4 regions of the Aquabacterium sp. G14 genome follow, and region 1 is predicted to be linked to each of the others. Evidence: predicted binding sites of a transcription regulator. Region 1 holds the regulator's gene; each other region holds the start of a gene.
The links. The regulator sigma-54, encoded in region 1, starts transcription at its own class of promoters, with help from an activator protein. The targets are predictions, from matches to a motif close to TGGCANGNAANCTGCTTT.
Positions count from the first base shown of each region.

Region 2: a site for sigma-54 is predicted at 2,885-2,902, ahead of WIT60_RS12900 (CmpA/NrtA family ABC transporter substrate-binding protein). Genes of this name have one in related genera too.
Region 3: a site for sigma-54 is predicted at 4,489-4,506, ahead of WIT60_RS12130 (PEP-CTERM sorting domain-containing protein). Genes of this name have one in related genera too.
Region 4: a site for sigma-54 is predicted at 1,355-1,372, ahead of WIT60_RS01715 (NF038132 family protein). Genes of this name have one in related genera too.

Region 1 covers NZ_JBBEYB010000013.1:7,990-13,684, reverse strand. The annotation lists gene WIT60_RS13205 (SPOR domain-containing protein) at 1-608, shown strand, start outside; gene WIT60_RS13200 (thiol:disulfide interchange protein DsbA/DsbL) at 668-1,318, shown strand; gene lptA (lipopolysaccharide transport periplasmic protein LptA) at 1,405-2,010, shown strand; gene lptB (LPS export ABC transporter ATP-binding protein) at 2,010-2,777, shown strand; gene WIT60_RS13185 (RNA polymerase factor sigma-54) at 2,791-4,329, shown strand; gene WIT60_RS13180 (DUF599 domain-containing protein) at 4,415-5,125, shown strand; gene WIT60_RS13175 (THUMP domain-containing class I SAM-dependent RNA methyltransferase) at 5,158-5,695, shown strand, end outside.
Region 2 covers NZ_JBBEYB010000012.1:40,316-46,010, reverse strand. The annotation lists gene WIT60_RS12910 (ABC transporter ATP-binding protein) at 1-524, opposite strand, end outside; gene ntrB (nitrate ABC transporter permease) at 549-1,457, opposite strand; gene WIT60_RS12900 (CmpA/NrtA family ABC transporter substrate-binding protein) at 1,476-2,720, opposite strand; gene WIT60_RS12895 (ANTAR domain-containing response regulator) at 2,998-3,630, opposite strand; gene tsaD (tRNA (adenosine(37)-N6)-threonylcarbamoyltransferase complex transferase subunit TsaD) at 3,719-4,834, shown strand; gene rpsO (30S ribosomal protein S15) at 4,993-5,262, shown strand; gene pnp (polyribonucleotide nucleotidyltransferase) at 5,467-5,695, shown strand, end outside.
Region 3 covers NZ_JBBEYB010000010.1:103,795-109,489, reverse strand. The annotation lists gene WIT60_RS12140 (MFS transporter) at 1-1,097, shown strand, start outside; gene yccS (YccS family putative transporter) at 1,054-3,207, opposite strand; gene WIT60_RS12130 (PEP-CTERM sorting domain-containing protein) at 3,400-4,452, opposite strand; gene WIT60_RS12125 (MBL fold metallo-hydrolase) at 4,633-5,695, shown strand, end outside.
Region 4 covers NZ_JBBEYB010000001.1:366,192-371,886, forward strand. The annotation lists gene atpD (F0F1 ATP synthase subunit beta) at 1-573, shown strand, start outside; gene WIT60_RS01710 (F0F1 ATP synthase subunit epsilon) at 743-1,159, shown strand; gene WIT60_RS01715 (NF038132 family protein) at 1,466-2,275, shown strand; gene WIT60_RS01720 (ATP-binding protein) at 2,363-5,179, opposite strand; partial or broken gene WIT60_RS01725 (hypothetical protein) at 5,407-5,695, opposite strand, start outside.

The DNA of each region.
Region 1 (5,695 bases):
CGCTCGCGCTGGGGGTGGCCGTCTACATCACCAAGGTGCCGCTGCCCTTCATCGACAAGGTGCCGCAACGCACCCCCGAGCAGGACGCCGCCGAGATGGAGCACAACAAGAGCTGGGACCCCAACAGCCCGCTGTACGGCAAGAACCCCGCCAAGCCGCGTGCGGTGCCAGCAGCCTCGGCCCCGTCCTCGGCTTCGTCGGCCGAGCCGACCGAAGCCCCGGTGGTGTCTGCTGAGCCGGCGTCGGCGCCTGCCGCAACGGCCTCCAAGCCGGCGGCGGCCAAGGCGGCCAGCGCGCCCGCCTCCAGCGCGCGCAATCCGGCAGCCATCCTGTCCGGTGCGGCGCCCGTGTCCACCGCGCCCGCCTCTGATGCGTTGAGCTACCAGGTGCAGGCCGGTGCCTATGCCAGCCAGGCCGAAGCCGAACAGCAACGTGCCAAGCTGGCCATCATGGGCCTGGAGTCCCGCATCCAGGAGCGCGAGGTCAATGGCCGCACCATGTTCCGGGTGCGCCTGGGGCCCTACGCGCAAAAGGATGCCGCCGAGGAAGTGCGCATCAAGCTGCAAGGCGCCGGGGTGGAGTCCGCCCTGGTGCGCATCCAGAAGTAAGCTGGGGCCACGGCCCCGTGGAAGGTCTGGGCGTTCGCGCCCAACAGAAAGGACGCTAGATGAATCGCCGCGAGTTTTCGATCCACACCCTGGGCGCACTGGGTTTGAGCGCCGGCTTGCCTGGCCTGGCCGTGGCCCAGGGCGGTCCCGTGGAAGGCACCCATTACGTCCGCCTGCCTCAGGCGGCGCCGGTGTCGGCCCCCGCTGGCAAGGTCGAGGTCGTCGAGTTCTTCTGGTACGGCTGCAACCACTGCTACAACTTCGAGCCGTCGCTGGCCGCCTGGGCCGAGAAACTGCCCGCCGATGTCGTGTTCCGACGCGTGCCGGTGGCCTTCCGTGAGAACCCCTTCGGCAACCACCAGCGCCTGTTTTACGCGTTGGAGGCGATGGGCCTGGTGTCCAGCTTGCATCCCAAGGTCTTCCGCGCCATCCACGCCGAAGGCCAGCCACTGGACAAGCCCGAAGCCATCGCCGCTTTCGTTGCTCGCCATGGGGTGGACCAAGCCAAGTTCATGGCCATGTTCAACTCCTTTGCGGTGCAGACCAAGTGCAAGCAGGCCCGCAGCCTGGCCGAGGCCTACAAGATCGACGGCGTGCCCACCCTGGGCATCGCAGGGCGCTATTTCACCTCGGTGTCGCTCAACGGCAACCACGAACGCACGCTGGCGACCACCAACTTCCTGATCAACGCGGCCCGAAAGGGACGCTGAGGCAGTTCCGGAGCGCGCAGGCGCAGGGAAATCGCGTTACTGGCGCGATTTCCCCATGGTTCGTGGCTAAAATCATTGCAAATTCCATGCCGATGATGACGAACCTGTTTTCCCCCTCTCTGTCGCCCCGCTTTGCACGCCTCACGGGCGCGCTGGCGCTGGGGTTGGCGACCCTGTGGTCTGCCCCGGCCAAGGCAGAGAAGGCAGATCGTTTTCAGCCGCTTCACTTTGCTGCCGACGCAGCGCGGGTGGAAGACAACCAGCGCCTCAACATCTTGAGCGGCAACGTCGAGATCACCAAGGGCACCATGGTGGTTCGCGCCGATCGCGTGGAAGTGCGTCAGAACCCCGACGGCACCCAGACGGCGACCGCCATCGGTGGCCCCGGGGGGCGTGCCTTCTTCCGCCAAAAGCGTGACGGGGTGGACGAGTCCATCGAAGGCGAAGCCGAGCGCATCGTCTACGACGGCAAGACCGAGATCGTGCGTTTCACCTCGCGCGCCATCATGCGCCGCCTGCAGGGCAACACCATCAACGATCAGGTCAGCGGCCCCGTCATCGTGTACGACAACAAGACCTCGGTCTTCCAGGTCGTTGGTGGGGGCAGCAGTGGCGGCGCCACCGGCCGTGTCCGGGGGGTGATCACCCCTCGCACCACGCCTGAGGGATCCAGCACCGAAGGCACCCGCTGATGAGCGCCTCGTCGGTCACATCTCCTCGCAGTGAACTCCGCGCCGAGCGCCTCAAAAAGCGCTACGGTGCCCGCACCGTGGTGCACGATGTGCATGTGGCCGTGGCCGCCGGTGAGGTCGTCGGCCTGCTGGGGCCCAACGGGGCCGGCAAAACCACCAGCTTCTACATGATCGTGGGCCTGGTGCCCGCCGATGCTGGCGAGATCACCATCGACGGCCAGCGCGTTGAGCGCCTGCCGATCCACCAGCGCGCGCGCTTGGGCCTGAGCTACCTGCCGCAGGAAGCGTCCATCTTCCGCCAGCTCAATGTCGAGGAGAACATCCGCGCGGTGCTGGAGTTGCAGGTGGACGAGCGCGGCAAGCGCCTGAGCAAAGACGTGATCCAGGAGCGCCTTGACGGCCTGCTGCACGAACTCAGCATCGAGAAGCTGCGCACCAACCCTGCGCTGTCCCTCTCGGGCGGCGAGCGCCGCCGCGTCGAAATTGCCCGCGCCCTCGCCACCCAGCCGCGCTTCATCCTGCTCGACGAGCCCTTTGCGGGCGTCGATCCCATCGCCGTCATCGAGATCCAGCGCATCATCAGCTTCCTCAAGGCGCGCGGCATCGGTGTGCTCATCACCGACCACAACGTCCGCGAAACGCTGGGCATCTGCGACCGCGCCTACATCATCAGTGAAGGTAGCGTCCTGGCCGAAGGCAGCCCGGCTGACATCGTGCACAACGCCGAGGTCCGCAAGGTCTATCTCGGCGAGCACTTCCGCATGTGAGTGACCGGCGCCCATGAAGCCCTCCCTGCAGTTTCGGCTTTCGCAACACCTGGCGCTGACCCCTCAGCTGCAGCAGTCCATCCGGCTCCTGCAGCTGTCCACCCTCGAACTGCACCAGGAAATCGAGCAGATGCTCGAACAAAATCCCTTCCTGGAGCCTGAGGACGATTACTCGCCCATCGAGACCGCGGCCTCACTGGAGTTCGAACGCCAGCGCAACGAGCGCAACAGCAGCGAAGACGCCGGCGCCGAACGTGACAGCGCGCCCGCCGAGGCCGACACCAGCGGCATCGACACCGCCGAGCTGGGCACCACCGAGCGCGAGGACTGGGAAAACGGCACCGAGCGCGACGACTTCGACGGCATCAGCGAAAGCCCGGCCCGCCAAAGCCAGGGCGACGACGACACCGACCCGCTCGAGCGCAACAGCCTGTCCATCACCCTGCAAGAGCACCTGCGTCAGCAATTGCTGGGCACCCGCTTGAGCGACGAGGACATGGCCGCGGTCGACATGCTCATCGAGTCCCTCAACGAGGACGGTTACCTCGCCGACACGCTCGAAGAGATCGCTGCCAGCCTGTTGCCCGACGAGCCGGACGAAGACACCCTCGACGAACTGATGTCGCGCTTGCGCTGCGCACTGGGCTGGCTGCAAAGCCTGGAGCCGGTGGGCGTGGGCGCGCGCAACCTCTCCGAGTGCCTGCTGCTGCAACTGCGCGGTCTGCCCGGCGAGCCCGCTCGCGAGGTCGCCATGGCCATCTGCCGCGAGCATCTTGAGTTGCTGGCCCGTCGCGACTTCAAGAAGCTCATGGCCGCCACCGGCGCCGACGAGGCTCTGCTGAAAGACGCGCAAAGCCTCATCGTCTCGCTCGAGCCTAAACCCGGCCGCGCCTTCACCCGCGCCGAGGCCAACATCATCATCCCGGACGTCATCGTCCAGAAGTCCGGCCGCGGCTGGAAAGTCGTCCTCAACCCGGACGTCATGCCCAAGCTGCGCATCAACGACTACTACGCGCAGGCCTTGCGCTCCAGCCGGGGCGCACGCGGCAGCACGGCCAGCGAAGGTCACGCCAACCTCAATGCCCGCCTGCAAGAGGCCCGCTGGTTCGTCAAGAACATCATGCAGCGCTTCGACACCATCTTGCGTGTCTCGCAGGCCATCGTCGATCGGCAAAAGAACTTCTTCACCCATGGCGAAATCGCCATGAAGCCCCTGGTCCTGCGCGAAATCGCCGACGAACTCGGGCTGCACGAGTCCACCATCTCGCGCGTGACCACCGCCAAGTACATGAACACGCCTTTCGGCACGTTCGAACTCAAGTACTTCTTCGGCTCCTCGCTCAACACCGAGGCAGGTGGCAACGCCTCCAGCACCGCGGTGCGCGCCCTCATCAAACAGCTGGTCGCGGCCGAAGATCCCAAGAAGCCCTTGTCAGACAGCGCCTTGTCCAGCATGCTGGAAGAGCAAGGCATCCAGGTCGCCCGCCGCACCGTCGCCAAATACCGCGAAGCCCTCAAGATCGCGCCTGCGAACCTGCGCAAGGCCTTGTGAGTGCACGTGATGGGTGGGGGCGCAGGCCGGGCGCTTCGCTGTCGCGATCCTGTCCCGCGCCGCAACGGCCCCTGATTCATTGACCATGCTTTACCGCCTCCAAGACCTTGTCGACCTCTTGCCCTGGCAGGACTGGGCCGCCTTGGCCCTGTTCGTGTTCGGCTGGATCGGCTATGCCCAGTTCGCCAGCCGCCGTGCCCGCGTTGAAAGCACCCTGCTGTCCAGCACCAATCACTACCGTCGCCTGTGGATGATCCAGGTCACCCACCGTGACCAGCGCGTGGTCGATGCCGCCATCACGCAGAACCTCGCCAGCAGCCCTGGCTTCTGGGCCTCCACCACCATTCTGGTACTCGGTGGTCTGCTTGCCGTGCTCGGCACCACCGAAAAGGCCAGTGAATTCGTCAGCGATCTGCCTTTTGCCGTGCGCACCTCCATGCAGGTTCTCGACATCAAGCTCATCGTCCTGCTGGCCGTCTTCATCTACGCCTTCTTCCGCTTCACCTGGTCCATGCGCGTCTATTCCTTCGGTGCGATCCTGGTCGGTGCGGCGCCCAATGTGGATGTGTTCAACCAAGGCGAGGCCGACCGTCAGGAGTTTGGCGACCGCGCCGGCAAGCTCATGGGCATGGCCGCCGAAAGCTTCGCCGACGGCCTGCGTGCCTACTACATGTCCTTCGCGGTCATCGCCTGGCTGGTCTCCCCGGTCGCCTTTGCCCTCGGCACCCTCGCGGTCCTCTGGATCCTGTATCGGCGAGAATTCCGCTCCGACGTGCTGGCGATCCTGCGCCCCTGACCACGTCCCTCCTTCTGTATTGCGACCCCATCATGCCCATCAAGCCCCCCCGCCGCCCCGTCGTGTCCTCGGCCACCGGACGCCCCTCGGGGGACGAGCGCGACCGCACGACGTCGTCCGCCCGCCCATCCCATGGGCGTGACGTGGCGCGAAGTGACGCGCGCGGCAGCGATGCACCAGGGCAGCCCTCCTCCGGGCGTGACCCACGCGCACGTGCCACGCATGGACGTGACCCGCGCGGGCGCGACTCGGCCCGCTCTGACGCCGGTCCCGGCTTCCGCCCTGCGTCGCGGTCGGCCTCCGAAGCCTGGCATGGCGGCGACGAGCGTCGCTATGGCGCTCCCTCCAGCAGTGCAGGTCGTCCCTCATCACGTCAGGCCCCCGAAAGCTGGCGTGCCAGCGACGATCGCCGCCCCAGTGCCGCACCCGGCGGTGCAGGTCGCGGCGCTTCCTCGCGTCCGGCACCCGCTCGCCCCGGCCCTCGCCCCGAGTCGCGCGACTCCGCCCAGCGCCCCGTGCTCGCCGCCGACCGCCCTGCTGCCCTCTACCTGTCCTGCCCCTCCGGCGTCG
Region 2 (5,695 bases), on a different contig from region 1:
GCGCGGGTGAGGGCGTCCAGGGCGCCAAAGGGCTCGTCCATCAGCAGCACCTTGGGCTCCATGGCCAGCGCTCGGGCGATGCCCACGCGCTGCTTCATGCCGCCCGAGATCTCGTGCGGTCGCTTGTGCGTGGCGTGGCTCATGCCGACCAGCGCCAGGGCGTCGGCCACGCGCTGCTTGAGTTGCTCCTTGCTTTCTTTGCCGCCGAACACCCGCTCCACCGCCAGGTAGACGTTGTCGTGGCAGCTCAGCCAGGGCAACAGCGAGTGGTTTTGGAAGACCACCGCCCGCTCCGGCCCAGGGCCAGCGATCTCGCGGCCATCGCAGATCAGCCCGCCCTGCGTGGGCGTCAGCAGGCCAGCGATCAGGTTGAGCAAGGTGGACTTGCCGCAACCCGAGTGACCGATCAGGGTGATGAACTCGCCCTTGGCAATGCCCAGGTTGATGTCACTGAGGGCATGGAAGCGACCCTTTTTGGTGTGGAACACCATTTCGGCGCGATGGATGTCGATGAATTGGGTCATCACGTGCTCCTGTGAGGGTTCAGGTCATTCAAAGCTGAAACGCTTGGCGATGGCCACCAGCCCCTGCTCCAGCAGCAGGCCGACGATGCCGATCACGAAAATGGCGATCAGGATGTGCTGGACATTGAGGTTGTTCCACTCGTCCCACACCCAGAAGCCAATGCCCACGCCACCGGTCAGCATCTCGGCCGCCACGATCACCAGCCAGGCCGTGCCCACCGACAGGCGCACACCCGTCAGCATGTAAGGCAGCACCGAGGGCAGCAGGATCTTGGTGGTGATCTTCCACTCGCTCAGGTTCAGCACCTTGGCCACGTTCAGGTAGTCCTCGGGCACGCGTTGCACACCCACGGCGGTGTTGATGATCATCGGCCAGATCGAGCAGATGAAGATCGTCCAGATGGCCGCGGGGTCGGCCGACTTGAACACCAGCAGGCCAATCGGCAACCAGGCCAGGGGTGAGACCGGACGCAGCAGGCTGATGATGGGGTTGAGCATGCTGCTGGCAATCTGCGAGCGTCCGATCAGAAAGCCCAGGGGGATCCCGACGAGCGCCGCCAGACCGAAGCCGATGCCCACGCGCTGCAGCGAGAACAGGATGTTCCAGCCGATGCCTTGGTCATTCGGCCCGTTGCTGTAGAACGGATCGGCGAACAGCTCGACGGCAGCCTGCCAGGTTGCCAGCGGCGTGGGGAAGGTGCTGCTGTTGTGCGTCAGCAGGGCCCACACGCCGATCAGCAGGGCGATGCCTGCCAGCGGGGAGACCGTGCGCAAGGCCCACCCCACCCAGTCCACCGGCGGTTTGGCGGGAGATGACCCAGAGGCCGGCGCCGCCTTCTGTACGGGCGCAGGCGCGATCTGCGCGGGGGAGGCGGCTGTCGCCGGCACGGCGTCATCGACCTCCGAGGGGCTGTGAAAGACGGCACTGACCATGATGGGCTCCTTTCAGTCTCAGGCTTTGATGGCGAAGCTGTCGGCGTACTTGGCCGGGTCCTTGCCCGTCCAGACCACGCCATCGATCAACTTGCTGGTGCGCATCGGGTCCTTGGGCACCGAGATGCCCAGACCGCTGGCGGCCTGCTTGTACAACTCGATCTGGTTGATCTGCTTGGCCACACCCAGGTAGTCCGGGTGTGCCTTCAGCAGGCCCCAGCGCTTGTGCTGTGTCAGGAACCACATGCCATCCGACAGGTAGGGGAAGTTCACCTTGCCGTCGTTGAAGAACTTCATGTGGTTGGGGTCGTCCCAGGTCTTGCCCATGCCGTTCTGGTAACGGCCCAGGATGCGCTGGTTGATCGCATCAACGCCCGTGTTCACGTACGACTTCGCCGCGATCGTCTCGGCCATCTTGAGCTTGTTCTGCAGGCCGGCGTCGATCCAGCGACCGGCTTCCAGCACCGCCATCATCACGGCGCGGGCGGTGTTCGGGTACTGCTTGACGAACTCGCCCGTGCAGCCCAGCACCTTCTCGGGGTGGTCCTGCCAGATGTCCTGTGTCGTGTTGGCTGTCACCCCGATGCCGTCCATGATCGCGCGGTGGTTCCACGGTTCGCCCACGCAGAAGCCGTCCATGTTGCCCACGCGCATGTTGGCCACCATCTGCGGCGGTGGGACCGTGATCAGCTTGGCGCTCGACAGCGGATTGATGCCCGCGGCCGCCAGCCAGTAGTGCATCCACATCGCGTGCGTGCCGGTGGGGAAGGTGCCCGCAAAGGTGTACTCGCGCTTCTCGCGCGCCATCAGCTTGGCCAGCGAGGGCCCGTCGACCGCACCCTTCGAGGCCAGCGCCTTCGACAGCGTGATGGCCTGCCCGTTGTTGTTCAGACCCATCAACACGGCCATGTCCTTCTTGGGGCCGCCAATGCCCAGGTGCACGCCATAGACCAGGCCGTACAGCACATGGGCCATGTGCAGGTCGCCGTTGACGAGCTTGTCGCGCACGCCGGCCCACGAGGCCTCCTTGGTCGGGATGATCTTGACGCCGTACTTCTTGTCGAAGCCCAGCACCGAGGCCATCACCACCGAGGCGCAATCGGTCAGCGGAATGAAGCCGATCTTCACCTCGGTCAGCTCGGGCTTGTCCGAGCCTGCGGCCCAGACGGCGGACTGCAGTCCGGGCACAGCGCCCACTGCGCCGGCAGCGGCTGCGCTCTTCAAGATGGTGCGGCGCGTCATTTTCAGATCCTGGGTGTTCATGGTGCAAGACTTTCCCTGTGGACAAACAAAAAAGGTGCCATCCGTCGCGCAGGCTCATCCTTGGATGGGCACACGCGTCAGAAGACACCTTTGTCGGAAGCGAGGCAGCCCGTCTTCGGGCCACCAAGACTGCAAAATCGCCGTTGACTTTGCTTGCAAGGGTTAAAGCAAACCCTGTGCCAGGTCGTTTGCGGGGCCGCAGCACCGCTGAGCGGCCGATGAAGCGGCGGCCTGCCTTGTGCTGGTGCATCCGCACGCCAAGCTGGGGCAGAGCGACTCACCCCAGCAGGTCTGCAGCATCAATCAGGCGCTGCGCCACCTCCACCAGCTTCAAGCCCTTGTCCATGGCGGCCTTGCGCAGGCGCGCGTGCGCCTGCGGTTCGGTCAGTCCCTGGCGGCTCATCAACAGACCCTTGGCGCGGTCCAGCACCTTGCGGTCGGCCAACTCCGAGCGTGCATCCGCCAGTTCCCGGCGCAGAGCCTCTTCCATCTCGAAGCGCGCCATCGCCACATCGAGCACCGGCTTGATGCGCTCGGCAGGTGTGCCCGCCGCCACATAGGCCGACACACCCGCCGCCACCGCCTTGCGCAGGTAGGCCGTGTCCTCGTCACCCGAGAACATCACGATCGGGCGACGCTCATCGCGCGTGGCCATCACCACGTGCTCCAGGATGTCGCGCCCTTGCGACTCGGCATCCACCACGATCAGATCGGGCTGAATCTGCCCGATGCGCTCGGGCAGAAAGGCATCGCCGGGCAAAGTGGCCACCACGTTGTAGCCCGCTTCCAGCAAGGCAAGGCGCAGCACCCGGGCGCGTTCGACCTCGGCCTGCTCCTCGTCATCCGGTTCGGCAGACAAGGACAAAGGCAGGACGATCACCACACGCAGGCTGGCCAGATTCGCATTCATGACGTCATCGCATGCAACAACTGCGCCCGGAAGCTGGTGTTTCACGCTTGGGCGTGGCGAGAACAGGTGGGTCCCCTACACTGGTGGGATGTCGTCCACGTCCGCCACCTTGAACGCCCCCTTGCCTGCTGACTTGAAGCGCCCCTGCCTCATCCTGGGGGTCGAGTCCTCCTGTGATGAGACTGGCCTCGCGCTGGTGCAACTGCCATCCGAGGGCGAGCCCCGCCTGCTGGCGCACGCGCTCCACAGTCAGATCGACATGCACCAGGCCTACGGCGGCGTGGTGCCCGAGCTGGCTTCGCGCGATCACATCCGCCGCGTCGTGCCACTGGCGCGCCAGGTGCTCGCCGAGTCCGGCCAAACGCTCGCCGACATCGACGTGGTCGCCTACACACGCGGCCCCGGCCTGGCCGGCGCCTTGCTGGTCGGTGCCGGCATGGCCTGCGCCCTGGGCACCGCCTTGAACAAGCCGCTGCTCGGCGTGCACCACCTCGAAGGCCACCTGCTGTCGCCTTTCCTCTCGGTGGATCCGCCCGAGTTCCCCTTCGTCGCTTTGCTCGTGTCCGGCGGCCACACCCAGTTGATGCGTGTCGATGGGGTGGGGCGCTACGAGATGCTGGGCGAGACGGTGGACGACGCCGCTGGCGAGGCCTTTGACAAGTCCGCCAAGTTGATGGGCCTGCCTTACCCAGGTGGTCCCCACCTCTCGCGCCTGGCCGAGTCGGGCGACCCGAGCTCGTTCGACTTGCCTCGCCCGATGCTGCACAGTGGCAACCTAGATTTCTCGTTCGCGGGCCTGAAAACCGCCGTGCGCACCCATCTGGTGCGTCTGGGCTGGCTGGACCGTCCCGACCTGCTCGCCACGCCCGAGGCGCAGCCCGTGCTGGCTAATCTGGCGGCCTCCACCCAGGCCGCCATCGTCGAGGTGCTGGTCAAGAAGGTATTGCTGGCGCTGAAGTCCACCGGCCTCAAGCGTGTGGTCGTCGCCGGCGGCGTCGGGGCCAACCGCCTGCTGCGTGCCCAGTTGGACCAGGCCTGCGCCCGCCGCCAGATCCGCGTGCACTATCCCGAGATGCACCTGTGCACCGACAACGGCGCCATGATTGCCCTGGCCGCAGCCATGCGCATCCAGAGTGGGCAGGCGCGCCTCAGCACCGAGCCCACCTTCGACGTCAAGCCTCGCTGGGATTTGTCCAGCATCTGACTTCTTGCTATACTCGCAGGCTTGCTGCCTTGAAAAGGGTGGCGAATCTCGCACGACCTGGGTCGGTTTCACCCGGAGTCGCAAGTCCAACGCAGAAACCAAAGGCGGTTGATCAACGATCGACGCCCCAGGTCTGCACATGTTTTCAAGGAAACACCATGTCCGTCGCAGACATCAACACCGCCGCCATCGTCAAGGACAACGCTCGTAGCGCCAACGACACCGGCTCTCCCGAAGTGCAAGTGGCCTTGCTGACCGCTCGCATCGTCGAACTGACCCCCCACTTCAAGGCCAACAAGAAGGACCACCACGGTCGTCGCGGCCTGCTGCGCATGGTCAGCCGTCGTCGCAAGCTGCTGGACTACCTCAAGTCCAAGGATGCCGACCGTTACGTCGCCCTGATCCAGAAGCTGGGCCTGCGCAAGTAAGCACCGCATGACGACAAAAAGCCTGTCTGGATCCTCCAGCACAGGCTTTTTGTTTTTTAACGCCAGCCACTCGACTCCTGCGAACGCTGTGTCATTCCAACGAGGCTGAGGTCTCAACCTCGCTGGAATGGCATCGCGATTGAGTGACGGCACCCCTGACGGGCGGCATGTGTTGCCCGTTCAACCCAACCGGAGAACTCATCCATGACCATGTTCAACAAAGTCACCAAGACCTTCCAATGGGGCAAGCACACCGTCACGATGGAGACGGGTGAAATCGCCCGTCAAGCCACCGGCGCCGTGCTGGTCGACATCGAAGGCACCGTCGTGCTGGCCACCGTCGTGTGCGCCAAGACCGCCAAGCCTGGCCAGGACTTCTTCCCCCTGACCGTCGACTACCTCGAAAAGACCTACGCCGCCGGCAAGATCCCTG
Region 3 (5,695 bases), on a different contig from region 1:
ACGGCCTGGTGGGCTTCAGCCTGGCCCCCGCGGGCTGGATGGCCACCTTGCCGGTGATGGGCTATGTGGTCGGCGGCGCCCTGTCCACCGGGCTGGTCGCGCGCAGCCAGCAACGCTGGGGCAGGCAGGTATCGTTCCAGTTGGGACTGGCGGTGGCCCTGGGCTCGGCGCTGCTGTGCGCCCTGGCGCTGTGGCTGCACAGCTTCTGGCTGCTGGTCACCGCCACTGTGGTGGCTGGCTACTACAGCGCCAACGGTCAGCTGTATCGCTTTGCCGCCGGCGAACTGGCCACCCCGGCCTTCCGCGAAAAAGCCATCTCCCTGGTGCTGGCCGGCGGGCTGCTGGGAGCGGTCGTCGGCCCCAACTTGGCCAAGCACACCCGCGATGGCCTGGGCACGCCGTTTTTGGGCGCCTACCTGGCCCTGGCGGTGGTGGCCTTGCTGTCGATGATCGTGATGAGGGGCATCCAGTTCCCACCTGCCGTGCGGCAGGCTCAAGGCGGCGACACCGGCCGCCCGCTACGGGACATCATGGTCCAACCCGTGTTCATCGTCTCCACCGTGGGGGCCGCCCTGGGCTATGGCGTGATGAACCTGCTGATGGCGGCCACGCCGCTGGCCATGCAGGTATGTGGCATGCCGTTTGACGACGCCGCCTTCGTGCTGGAATGGCACGTGATCGGCATGTTCGCTCCGGGCTTTGTCACCGGCCACCTCATCAAACGCCACGGCGTGCTGACCATCATGGGTGCGGGTGTGGTGTTGAACCTGGCCTGCATCGGCATCGCGTTGTCAGGGCAAGACCTGCACCAGTTCGCGGTGGCGCTCTTCCTGCTGGGCGTGGGCTGGAACTTCCTGTTCACCGGCAGCACCACCCTGGCCATGCAAGCCTACCGGCCGGAAGAAAAAGACAAGGCGCAAGCAGCCATCAACTTCTGCGTGTTTGGCGTGATGGCCATCACCTCGTTTGCCTCGGGGGCCCTGATCACCACCCAAGGGTGGACCTGGTTGAACCTGGGCTCGCTGTTGCCCGTGGGTCTGACGGGTCTGGCCCTCATCTGGTTGGGCTGGCAGCGCCGGACGGCGCCGACGCGCTGAGCGCAGGCGCCCAGCCCTTCAAGCGCCAGACCTCGGCCTGCAAGGGCGGCACCAGGCGCAACGCCAGTGTGAGTTGCGTGTGCAGCAAGCGTTCGGTGCGCGACATGGCTGCCAGACCGGCCTCGCTGTCAGCGTCACTCAGATCGTTGTGCAGCAGCGCCGACGCCGCCGCTGGCGGGCTGGCCTCACGCGCCTCCAGCGCATCGGCCAGGATGCCCAAAGCCGCCTGCAGGCGATCGGCCTGCGCCAGCACTGGCTCGCTGCAGGCCTGTAACGACACCTCACTGCGATGCGCCCCCAGCGCCGAGAGGTAGTTGAGCACGGTGTGTGACAAGGTCAGGAAGCGCCCACACACAGCGGTGTCCAGGCGCACCCGCACCGGCTCCTTGAGCATGGCCGACAAAGCGTTGGACAGCGCCGCATCGGCCTTGTGGGCATTGCGCCGCGCCAAGCGATAGGCCAGATGGTCTTGCTTGCCCGTTTGATACTGCAGCAGGATGTCATGCAGGTAGCGCGCCTGGGTGCGCAAGGCCTGCGCCGCCAGATGAGGCCACTGGCGCGCCTGCCAGTTCGGCCACACCCGCCAGGCGGCCACGGCTGCAATCGCCCCGCCCAATACGGTATCGAGCAAACGCGCCGGGATCACGCCCTGCGCCATGCCCATCTGGTGAAAGCTCAACAACAAGAGCGTGGTGACGGCGCTGGTGGACACCACATAGTTGGTGCGCCGCGAGCCCAAAAACACCGCGCCCGCCACCACCAGCAAGGCCGATTGCATCACCGCCCCCGGGAACAGGCGAATCAAGGCCCAGGCCAGCGCCAGCCCGATCACCGTGCCCATCACCCGCTGGGTCAATTTGGTCAAGGTGGCCGCGTACTGCGGCTGGCTCACGAACACGATGGTCAGCAGGATCCAGAAGCCGTGCGGGTCATCCGTGAGCCACATCACACCGCACCCCACCATCAGGGACACGCTGAGCCGCAGCGCATGGCGACACAACACCGAGCGCAGGCTCAGCTGCGTTCGCAAGCGCCGCCAGGCCTCCCCCAGCGTGCGCGGGTGGGTGTCGAGCAGGCTCTGATCCACCTCGCCCTGCCCCGGCTCCAGCACCGTGCGAAACACCTGCGCCAACGCCGTGAGGTTGTCACCCAAGGCTTGCAAGGCCCGCAAGGAACGACTGGCCGCTTGCCCATGTGACAGGTGCGCGATCGCCGCCTGCATGTCCTCGATGGCCCGTGCCGTGGCGCCGTGGTGCTCGGGACTGCGGCGCTGGGCCATGGCCACCGACAGCTTCAAGGCCTGGTCCCCCGTCAACGCCAGCACCCGCTGACAGCGGTACAGCGCATCACTGTGAAAGAACGCATCGGCCAGCAACTCGTAATGCTCATGAGACGAGCTGGCACGCTCATGGATGTCTTGCGCGGCGAGGTACTGCCGCATCGCGGTCTGCAACCAGGGCGGTGGCCGCCGCTTGCCCAGACGGCTGAAAATCGCCTCTTTCGTGCCTCCCAGGCTTTCCACCACCCGGCCGTTGTGCAGCGCCAGCGCCATGCGACGCTGGGCCCGGTCGGCATCGCGCACCGGCTCAAGCAACTGCGCCTTCAGGTGCAGGTACTCGCCCAACAAGGCGTACAACTGCGACAGGCGGTGACGCACCGGAGGCTGCGGCAGCAGCGCCGCCCAGAGCACCGACACCAAGCCATACCAGGCGGCCCCAGCCAGCATCAAAGGCGTCACATCCAGCGCATGCAGGCGACTGGTACGCGCCGACATGGCCACGTAGATGAACAAAACGAGCGACCCAAACGCGATCGCACGATAGCGCTCGCTGAGCGCCCCCAGCATCGTCAGGCCAAAGGCCGACAGCGCCAGCACGGTCATGAGCAGGATGGGCCACGGCAGGGTGAGCCACACCGCCCACGCCATCATCACAAATGCCCCCAGCGCCATCAACTGCGCCCGCAAGCGGCCACGCCAGTTGTCATCGGTCTCGGTCAAGGCGCTGGCGATCACGCCCAGCAGCACGGGCATCAACTCGTCTTGGCGCCCTGCCCACCAGCCCACCGCCAGCACGCAGGCCAGGGCGAGCAAGGCGCGCAGGCCATTCATGGCCCCTTCATGCTGAAGGAGGGTACGCCATCCATCTTTCCAGTTCTCGTCCACTTGCTGCAACCGCCCGGGCACTGCGCCCGCCAAGATCGTGAGCATACGGCCGGAGCGGCCCGGAAAGAAAAAACCCCGCCGCAGCGGGGTGGTGATCAGCGCGGCCGGGCATCACAGCCCGAAGCGCGGATTCAGATCTCAAGCCTGACGCGAGCGACGGCGCGAGACGTAGGCGCCCCCCATCAGCGCTGCACCCAGCAGGGCGAGCGAAGCAGGCTCGGAGACTTCCGTGGTGGTCGACACCTTGCAATTGCTGCAAATCCACAGGGTTTCGGCGCTACCGTTGTTGTTGGCGGTGCGGATGTCAAGCGACAGCACCCAATCAGCGGCCGTGGTCGGCGCAAAAATGAAGTCGTTCAGCGCCTTGCTGTAGGCAGCGTTGTCCGCATTGGCGCTGCCGATGTTGCCGTTCACATAGTAGCCGTTGCTGTTGGCGCAGGTGGTGGCCGTGCCCGTGCCCAGGTTGTAGGCAATGCCGCTCACCTTGTCCACACAGTAACCTGTGAACACGGTGACATAAGGCGAGGAGAAATCAAAGGGCCCGTTGGGCTGGGCAGGTGCCGTGGAGGTGCAGCCAGCTGCCGAGGTGTTGTTCAACTCGAAACAACCGAGCAGGTTGGTGCCATCGGCCGACAGCAAGCGGGCTTGGCCCCAGATCTGCAACCACTGGTTGGCCGCATCCCCTTCCTGCGAGTTGTCAAAGATGAACACCAGATCGTTGTTGCCCAGATAACTGCGCAGCGCAGACACCTTGATGTCCCACTTACCCGCCTGGTCACCCGCGAAAGAAGGCGATGGCTCTGGCGAAAACGCAGAACCCATCAGAAAAGTCGAACTCTGCTGGCCGCTGGGCGACGCAAAAGCGTTGTCACCGGGCGCACCGTTGGGCAAGGGCTCAGGCTGGTTGGTCGATTGCGGACCACCGTTTTCGCCTGTGAACACCGTGAGTTGTGTTTTGGTGAAGCCACCGTTGGAAGAAATGGGCAGAGGGCCACTGGGCTTGCAACGCGAGTCATTCGCGCTCGCGCACTGCTCCAGAAGGTCCAGTGAGTAGACAGCGAAATCACCGTACTGAACGGTCGACATGACATTTGACCCTGGCAACAACACCGCCTGAGCGGGCGACGCAACAGCCAACAAACCGGTCGCGGCCAAACTGACCAAAATGCCCTTGCGGAAAATGCTTGTCATGATAGGGACCGCCCAATACAACTTGATACCCCTGTCACAGCACGTTTTGTGCCAATGACAAGTACACCTTGAGAAACAAGCACTTACAGAAATGACCGCCGCTGACACGCAAATGATTGTCAAAAATCTCGACAAGCTCAGTGCCCGCGTGTTTCACATTACGGTGTTAGCGTCCATCAAATGAAAAACCTCCACCGTCTTTGCCTGCTGGGTCTGCTGTGCGTGACGGCCTGCTCCGCACCCACCACACACCCTGATCCCGCCCGCCCCCACCACCGCCCAGAGGGGTTTGCCAACACCAACACCCAGGTCCAGATCGGGCAGTTTCCCTGGTACGAAATCATGTGGCGCCGCTGGCGCGGTGACTTTGAGCCCATTGCGCCCCCGACAGGCGGCTACGAAGCCTTTGCCGCGCGCTGGCGCATCCCGGTAGACCTGACACTGATCTCGCAACGTCATGAAGCGCCCGTGCTCACCTGGTTGGGCCATGCAGGCATGTTGCTGCAAGTCGGCGGCCTCAACATCTTGCTCGATCCACATCTGAGCGCCCATGCCGGTCCGCACCCCTGGCTGTCGGCAAAGCGGCGTGTCCCGGCGCCTGTGCGCGTCGATCAACTCCCGCCCATCGACCTGGTGCTGATCTCACACAACCACTACGACCACCTTGATGCCGACACCGTCCATGCCTTGGCGGCCCGCGCCCAGCCGCCCCGCTGGATCGTGCCGCTGGGCCTGAAAGCCTGGTTTGACGAGGAAGACATTGCCGGGGTGAGCGAACTGGACTGGTGGCAACACGAGCAGGCGGGCCCACTCACCGTGCACCTCACACCCGCACAACACTGGAGCAAGCGCACCCCGTTCGATACGAATCGGTCGCTGTGGGGAGGCTTCGTGATTGAGTGGCACAGCGACTCGCGCCCCCAAGCTTGGCGCTTCCTGTACACGGGTGACACGGGCTACTCGGACGACTTCAAAGAGATTCGCCGCCGACTGGGACCGATCGACTACCTGGGTGTGCCCGTGGGCGCCTACCAACCGCGGGAGTTCATGCGCCCGCAGCACACGAACCCCGACGATGCCGTGCAGATCGTGTTGGACCTGCAAGCCCGCGAGGCCATCGGCCTGCATTGGGGCACCTTCGAACTGACACAGGAACCCTTCGATCAACCGCCCAAAGACCTGACCATCGCACTGCAACGGCGACAGTTGGCACCTGATCGCATCCGGTTGTTCAAACACGGAG
Region 4 (5,695 bases), on a different contig from region 1:
CTGGCCGAAGAAATGGGCCGTCTGCAAGAGCGCATCACCTCGACCAAGGTCGGCTCGATCACCTCGATCCAGGCCGTGTACGTCCCTGCGGACGACTTGACCGACCCGTCGCCTGCCACGACCTTCGCCCACTTGGACTCCACCGTGGTGCTGTCGCGTGACATCGCTTCGCTGGGTATCTACCCCGCCGTGGACCCGCTGGACTCGACCTCGCGTCAGTTGGACCCGCACGTGGTCGGTGAAGAGCACTACCAAGTGGCCCGCGCCGTGCAAAACACGCTGCAGCGCTACAAGGAACTGCGCGACATCATCGCCATTCTGGGCATGGACGAACTGGCTCCGGAAGACAAGCTGCTGGTGGCCCGCGCTCGTAAGATCCAGCGTTTCCTGTCGCAGCCTTTCCACGTCGCCGAAGTGTTCACTGGCGCACCTGGCAAGTATGTGCCTCTGAAGGAAACCATCCGTGGCTTCAAGATGATCGTGAACGGCGAGTGCGACGCACTGCCCGAGCAGGCCTTCTACATGGTTGGCACGATCGACGAAGCCTTCGAAAAGGCCAAGACGATGCAATAAGCGGCGCACTCGGGCGTGGTTCGGCGTTGCCGTGCTCACCGTAGCTTCCGCTACGGTTGTGCGCAGCGCCTTGATCCACACCCGATTGCTTGCTTCTTGCGCCGTTTGAGATCGTGTGAAAGCTGTCTTCGGACGGTGCAAATCGTTGAACCTCTTTTGAAAGCTCGATATGTCCACCATTCACGTTGATGTGGTCTCCGCCGAAGAGTCGATCTTCTCGGGCGAAGCCACGCTGGTGTCCCTGCCGGGTGAGGTGGGTGAGCTTGGCATCCTGCCGCGTCACACCCCGCTGATCACCCGCATCAAGCCGGGCGCCGTGCGCATCCAGCGCGCTGACAACAACGAAGAAGAGTTCGTCTTCGTGGCTGGCGGCATCCTGGAAGTGCAGCCTCACTGCGTGACCGTGCTGGCCGATACCGCCATCCGCGGTCACGACCTGGACGAGGCCAAGGCCACCGAAGCCAAGCGTTTGGCCGAGGAAGCCGTGCAAAACGCCAAGGGCGAACTGGACCTGGCCCGCGCACAAAGCGAGCTGGCCGAACTGGTGGCGCAATTGGCTGCCATCCGCCGCCTGCGCAAGAAGTGATCTCGCGTCAGACAGGCGCTTGCGCCTGTCCTCGCCCCGAAGCCCGCAGCTCATCCCTGCGGGCTTTTTTGTTGCCCGCGCAGTCCGACGGCATTGGCGCACCACCTGTTCAAGGGTGTCGGTCTGCTTTACATGCACCTTCAAAGAAGATGGGATATTTGATGTAACTTATTGATTTGTAATGTGTTTTCTACGTGGCACGTCAGTTGCTTTCAAGGGCTGGGCAAGAGGTTGGTGAAAGCGGCAGGTGTGGTGCCGGCTGCGCGTACCTGCATTGAGTCTTAAAGCAACTGAAGTGGAGTGAACATGATGATGAGCAAAATCAAGGCATCGGTGTGGACGTTGGGTCTCGCACTGGGGATGATGGGCCCGGCTTCGGCCGCCCTGTTTGATGCGGGCCTGCCCGCTGGCTGGACGGCCAATGGCAATGCCGGTACCCTGGGTGCCAATGGCGTGGTGACTTTGGCGCCATCCGGTGGCAGCCAGTATGGTTATGTGTCCAGCAACAATGGCGTCAACGGTGTGGCCTTGCCTGGCGTTGGCGGTAGCGGCTCTGGTACCAATGGGTCGACCCTGCGCTCGGCCGTGTTCTCGGCCGCGGCGGGTGACGATTTGGAGTTTTTCTTCAACTACGTGACGTCCGATGGCGCCGGTTTCGCTGACTACGCGTGGGCGCGTCTGTTGGATTCCTCATCGAATCAAGTGGCCTTGCTGTTCACAGCTCGCACGGCACCGAGTGGCAGCATCGTGCCTGGCTTCAGCATGCCGGCGCCTGCCGCGACGCTGTCGCCCGCATCGGTCACCATCATCGCCGGTGGCCCCTCTTGGTCGCCCCTCGGCGGCAGTTCGGGCAGCTGCTATTCCAGTGGCTGTGGTTACACGGGCTGGGTTCAGTCCAATTATGAAATTGCGACGGCCGGCAATTACGTCCTGGAGTTCGGTGTGACGAACTGGAGTGATACGGCTTACGACTCTGGTTTGGCCTTTGACGGTATCACCGTGGGAGGGGTGGTGATCGGTGAGCCCGCTCAGGTGTCTGAGCCTGCCATTCTTGCCCTGATGGGTCTGGGCCTGGTCGGTGCGGCTGTGGCGGGGCGTCGTCGCCAAACTGCCTGAGGTACACAGGCGTCGCATGAAGAAACCGGGCATGGCCCGGTTTTTTTCTTTGTGGCGCGTGACGTTCGCGCAGAAACGCTGGAGGCCTCAGAGTACCTCGGCCGGCGGGCGGCGCTGCAGCACGCCGATCGGGGGGGCCCAGCGCGCGCCCTTGGGCTTCTTGGCGGTGACGAGGGTGACGTCGGCCGGTTCGAACACCTCGACGTTGTGCGTGATGGGCGTGGTGAGCACGTACTGCGCGCGCGTAGAGCGCAGGAAGTGGCCAACGAGCTGGATGTTGCGCACGTCGAGGTGGGCGAAGGGTTCGTCGATGAAGACGAAGCCGCCCGTGCTCTCGTCGTCCTTCATCAGGCCCACGAGCAGGATGAGGGACTTGATGACCTGCTGGCCGCCGGACGCTTCGCCGTCGTTGAGGCCGATGCTGCCCTTGCCGTCGAAGTTGAAGTGCACCTTGAGCTCGGCTTGGCGCAGGCCGATGTCGTCACCGTCCAGATGCGGCAGTTCGGCGTTGACCTCGACCCCGGCGAGGTGGCCGAGTTCGATGATGTTCTTGCGGTAGCGGCGCACCGTGACCTTGAGCACGTCGGTGTAGCGCGCGCGGGCGTTGTCGACAGCGATGGCTGCGGCGGCGTTGCTGGCCTTGCGCTGGTTGAGCTCGTCTTCCTGGCGCAGCACGTTGGCGTTCATCAGCGTGAGCTGCTCCAGCACGGTGGGGTCGGTTTCCCACTGGCCTTCGTTGAGCTCGCGGTCGACGGCTTCGGCGCGCAGGCGGGCCTGGGTGACGTTGCCGTACTTGGCCTGCATCTCGGTGATGCGGGCGGGTTCGCGCCAGCGGCGGGGCAGTTGCAGCTTGACCTCGCGCGACATGAGGGCCTGGGCCATCAGGTCATCGAAGCGGATCTGCCAGTCGCGGTCGTGCTGGGCGCTGCGGCTCTCCAGGTGAGCCAGCCGCTCTTGCGCCTGCTTGTAGGCGTGCTGGGCGTTGGTCTGCGCCACCACAGCGTGCTTGAGCAGGGCCTCGGCCTGTTGCCAGCGCTCACCGGCTTGCACGCGGGCCTGCTTGAGCGTGGGCAGCTGCTCGCGGGCTTCGTGGAACTCGGCGGCACGCTCGGCCAGTTCGGCGGCGGCGGTGAAGCCTTTGGCCGCCTGGCGGGCGTCTTGCAGCTGGCGGTCGAAGAAGGCCTGGTCGCGCACCAGGCGGGTCATTTCTTCGTCGAGCTGGGCCAGGCGGGCTTCGATGGACTGGCGACGCCCCGCTATGGCAGCGGCGCCGAACTGGTGCTGGCCGGGGTCGACCCAGACCGAGCGGCCACCGCGGTTGTCGCGGTGGTAGGCCTCGGGGGTGATCCATTCGCCGCCAAGCTTGACGCCGGCTTCGGTGCTGGCCACGCGGCGGATGTTGGCGAGCTGGCGCAGCAGCCAGCGCGGCGCGGCGGCGGAGAACTTCAGGACGGCCAGCAGGCTGTCGGGATCCGGTTGCGCGGGGGCATCTTCGGCGTCGGCCACGATGTAGTGGCGGAAGCGCTCCTTCTCGGCCAGGGCCATGGCCTGGGCTTCGTGGCTGGGCTTGGCCAGCACCACGACCCAGCGGCTGCCACGCAGCACGCCTTCGGCGGCGGCGCGCCACTTCTCGTCGCTGATCTCGATGATGTCGGCGATGAGGTGGTGGGCGATGCCGGCCTCGGTGAGGGTGCGGGTGAAGCGGGCGACCTCAGGCGGAGGAGGCGCCTGGCGCTGGCCTTTGAGGGCGTCGTAGGCGCGCTGGGCGTCGTCGCGCTGGTCCTTGAGGCGTTGCCACTGGGTGGCGAGCTTTTGCTTGTGCTCGCTCAGTTCGGCGATGCGGGTGGTGAGCTTGTCGGCGTCGCCTTCGACCACGGCCAAGCCTTGCAGTTCGTCGGCGCGTTTGACCAGGGCTTCGACCGGGCGCTCGGCGTCCCGGGCCTCTTCCTGCAGGCGGCGGGCGGTGCGGACCTGGGCTTCGAGCTCTTCGACGCGGGTGGCCGCATCGGTCTGGTCTTGCAGACGTTGCAGCAGCTCGGCCTTGACCTGGGCGTGCTGACGGCGGTCTTCTTGCGACTGCAGGCGCTGGCGGTGCAGTTCACGCAGCTTGCTGGCGAGCACCCGACGGGTTTCGTGGCTGCTCAGCACGGGCACGACCTCGGTGGCGAGGGTTTCGCGCTCCTGGCATTTGAGCTCGTACTGGCGGTAGGAGTTGACGCGGATTTCGAGCTCGGCGCGCTGGGCCTTGCCGTGGGAGAGTTCGCGCTCGGCGGCTTCGACTTCCTGCGTGAGTTGGCGCTGATGGTTGCGCGCTTCGTCGTAGCGGTCGAGCACGTCCTGGTCGCCGAAGACGTCGAAGACCAGCTTGAGCAGTTCCTTGGGGCTGTATTCGCAGAGGCGGTCGGTCTGGCCTTGCTCGAGCGCGAGGACCTTGGCGATGGCGCGTGACAGGCCCGCGCCTTCGAGGCGCTTGCGCCAGTTGTCGATGCCCAGCCAGTCCTTGTCCTGGCGCTCGATGAGCTGTTCGATGCTGACGTCGCCTTCGACCATCAGGTAGCGACGCACCCAGTCGCCACCGTTGCGGTCGATGCGGCAGACGAGGGTGACGACGTCGCTGTAGAGCAGGCAGCGGGCGAAGGGGCGGTTGGAGGACTGGCGGTTGCGCGGGCGGTTGTCGACGGTGGCGCGCAGCCAGGCGCTGTCGGCGTTGGCGTGGCGGGCGTAGGTCTTGTAGTTGCGCCCGCCCGAGCAGTCCAGGCCAAGCAGGGTGCGCATGGCGTCGAGCAGGGTGGTCTTGCCCGAGCCGTTGGGGCCGGCGACGGTGATGATGCTGCCGTCGAGCGGCAGGGTCAGGCGCTGGCAGTAGTCCCAGTGCAGCAGTTCGAGGCTTTGCAGGTGAAACATTCGGATCAGGCCTCGTCGGGGTCGGCAGGTGTCAGGGGCTCAGGGGGTGAGCCTGTCGTGGGGCGCGCGTCGGGATCTGCCGCGTGGGCGTGGTTGCCATCGCTGGCATCGCTGCGCTGACCGGCCTCGTCGGCCAGCAGGGCGGCGTCTTCGGCGAGTTCGTCGTCGGTGGGCAGCTCTTCCAGCGGGGGCTGGGTCAGGGCCAGGGGCAGGTTGCCGGCGAGCTGTTTGGCCTGGGCCAGCACGTCGCCGAGGGCGCCTTGCAGGATGCGCTGGGCCAGCGCGTCGTAGTCGAGCAGCAGGTCGAGCAGCGGGCCTTCGGCGATGTCTTCGCCCTTGCGGAGGATGAAGCCGTGGTTTTCCAGGCGCTTGAGGTTGGCGTCGAGGCGGGTCTTCTTGCCGAGCTGCACGCCGAAGTCGGCGAGCAGGGCGCGGTAGGAGACCAGGGGGCTGACGCTGGCGGCGGTGGGCAGCGGGCGGTCCTTGCCGAACATGTCGTTCTGGTCGTCGCCCTGG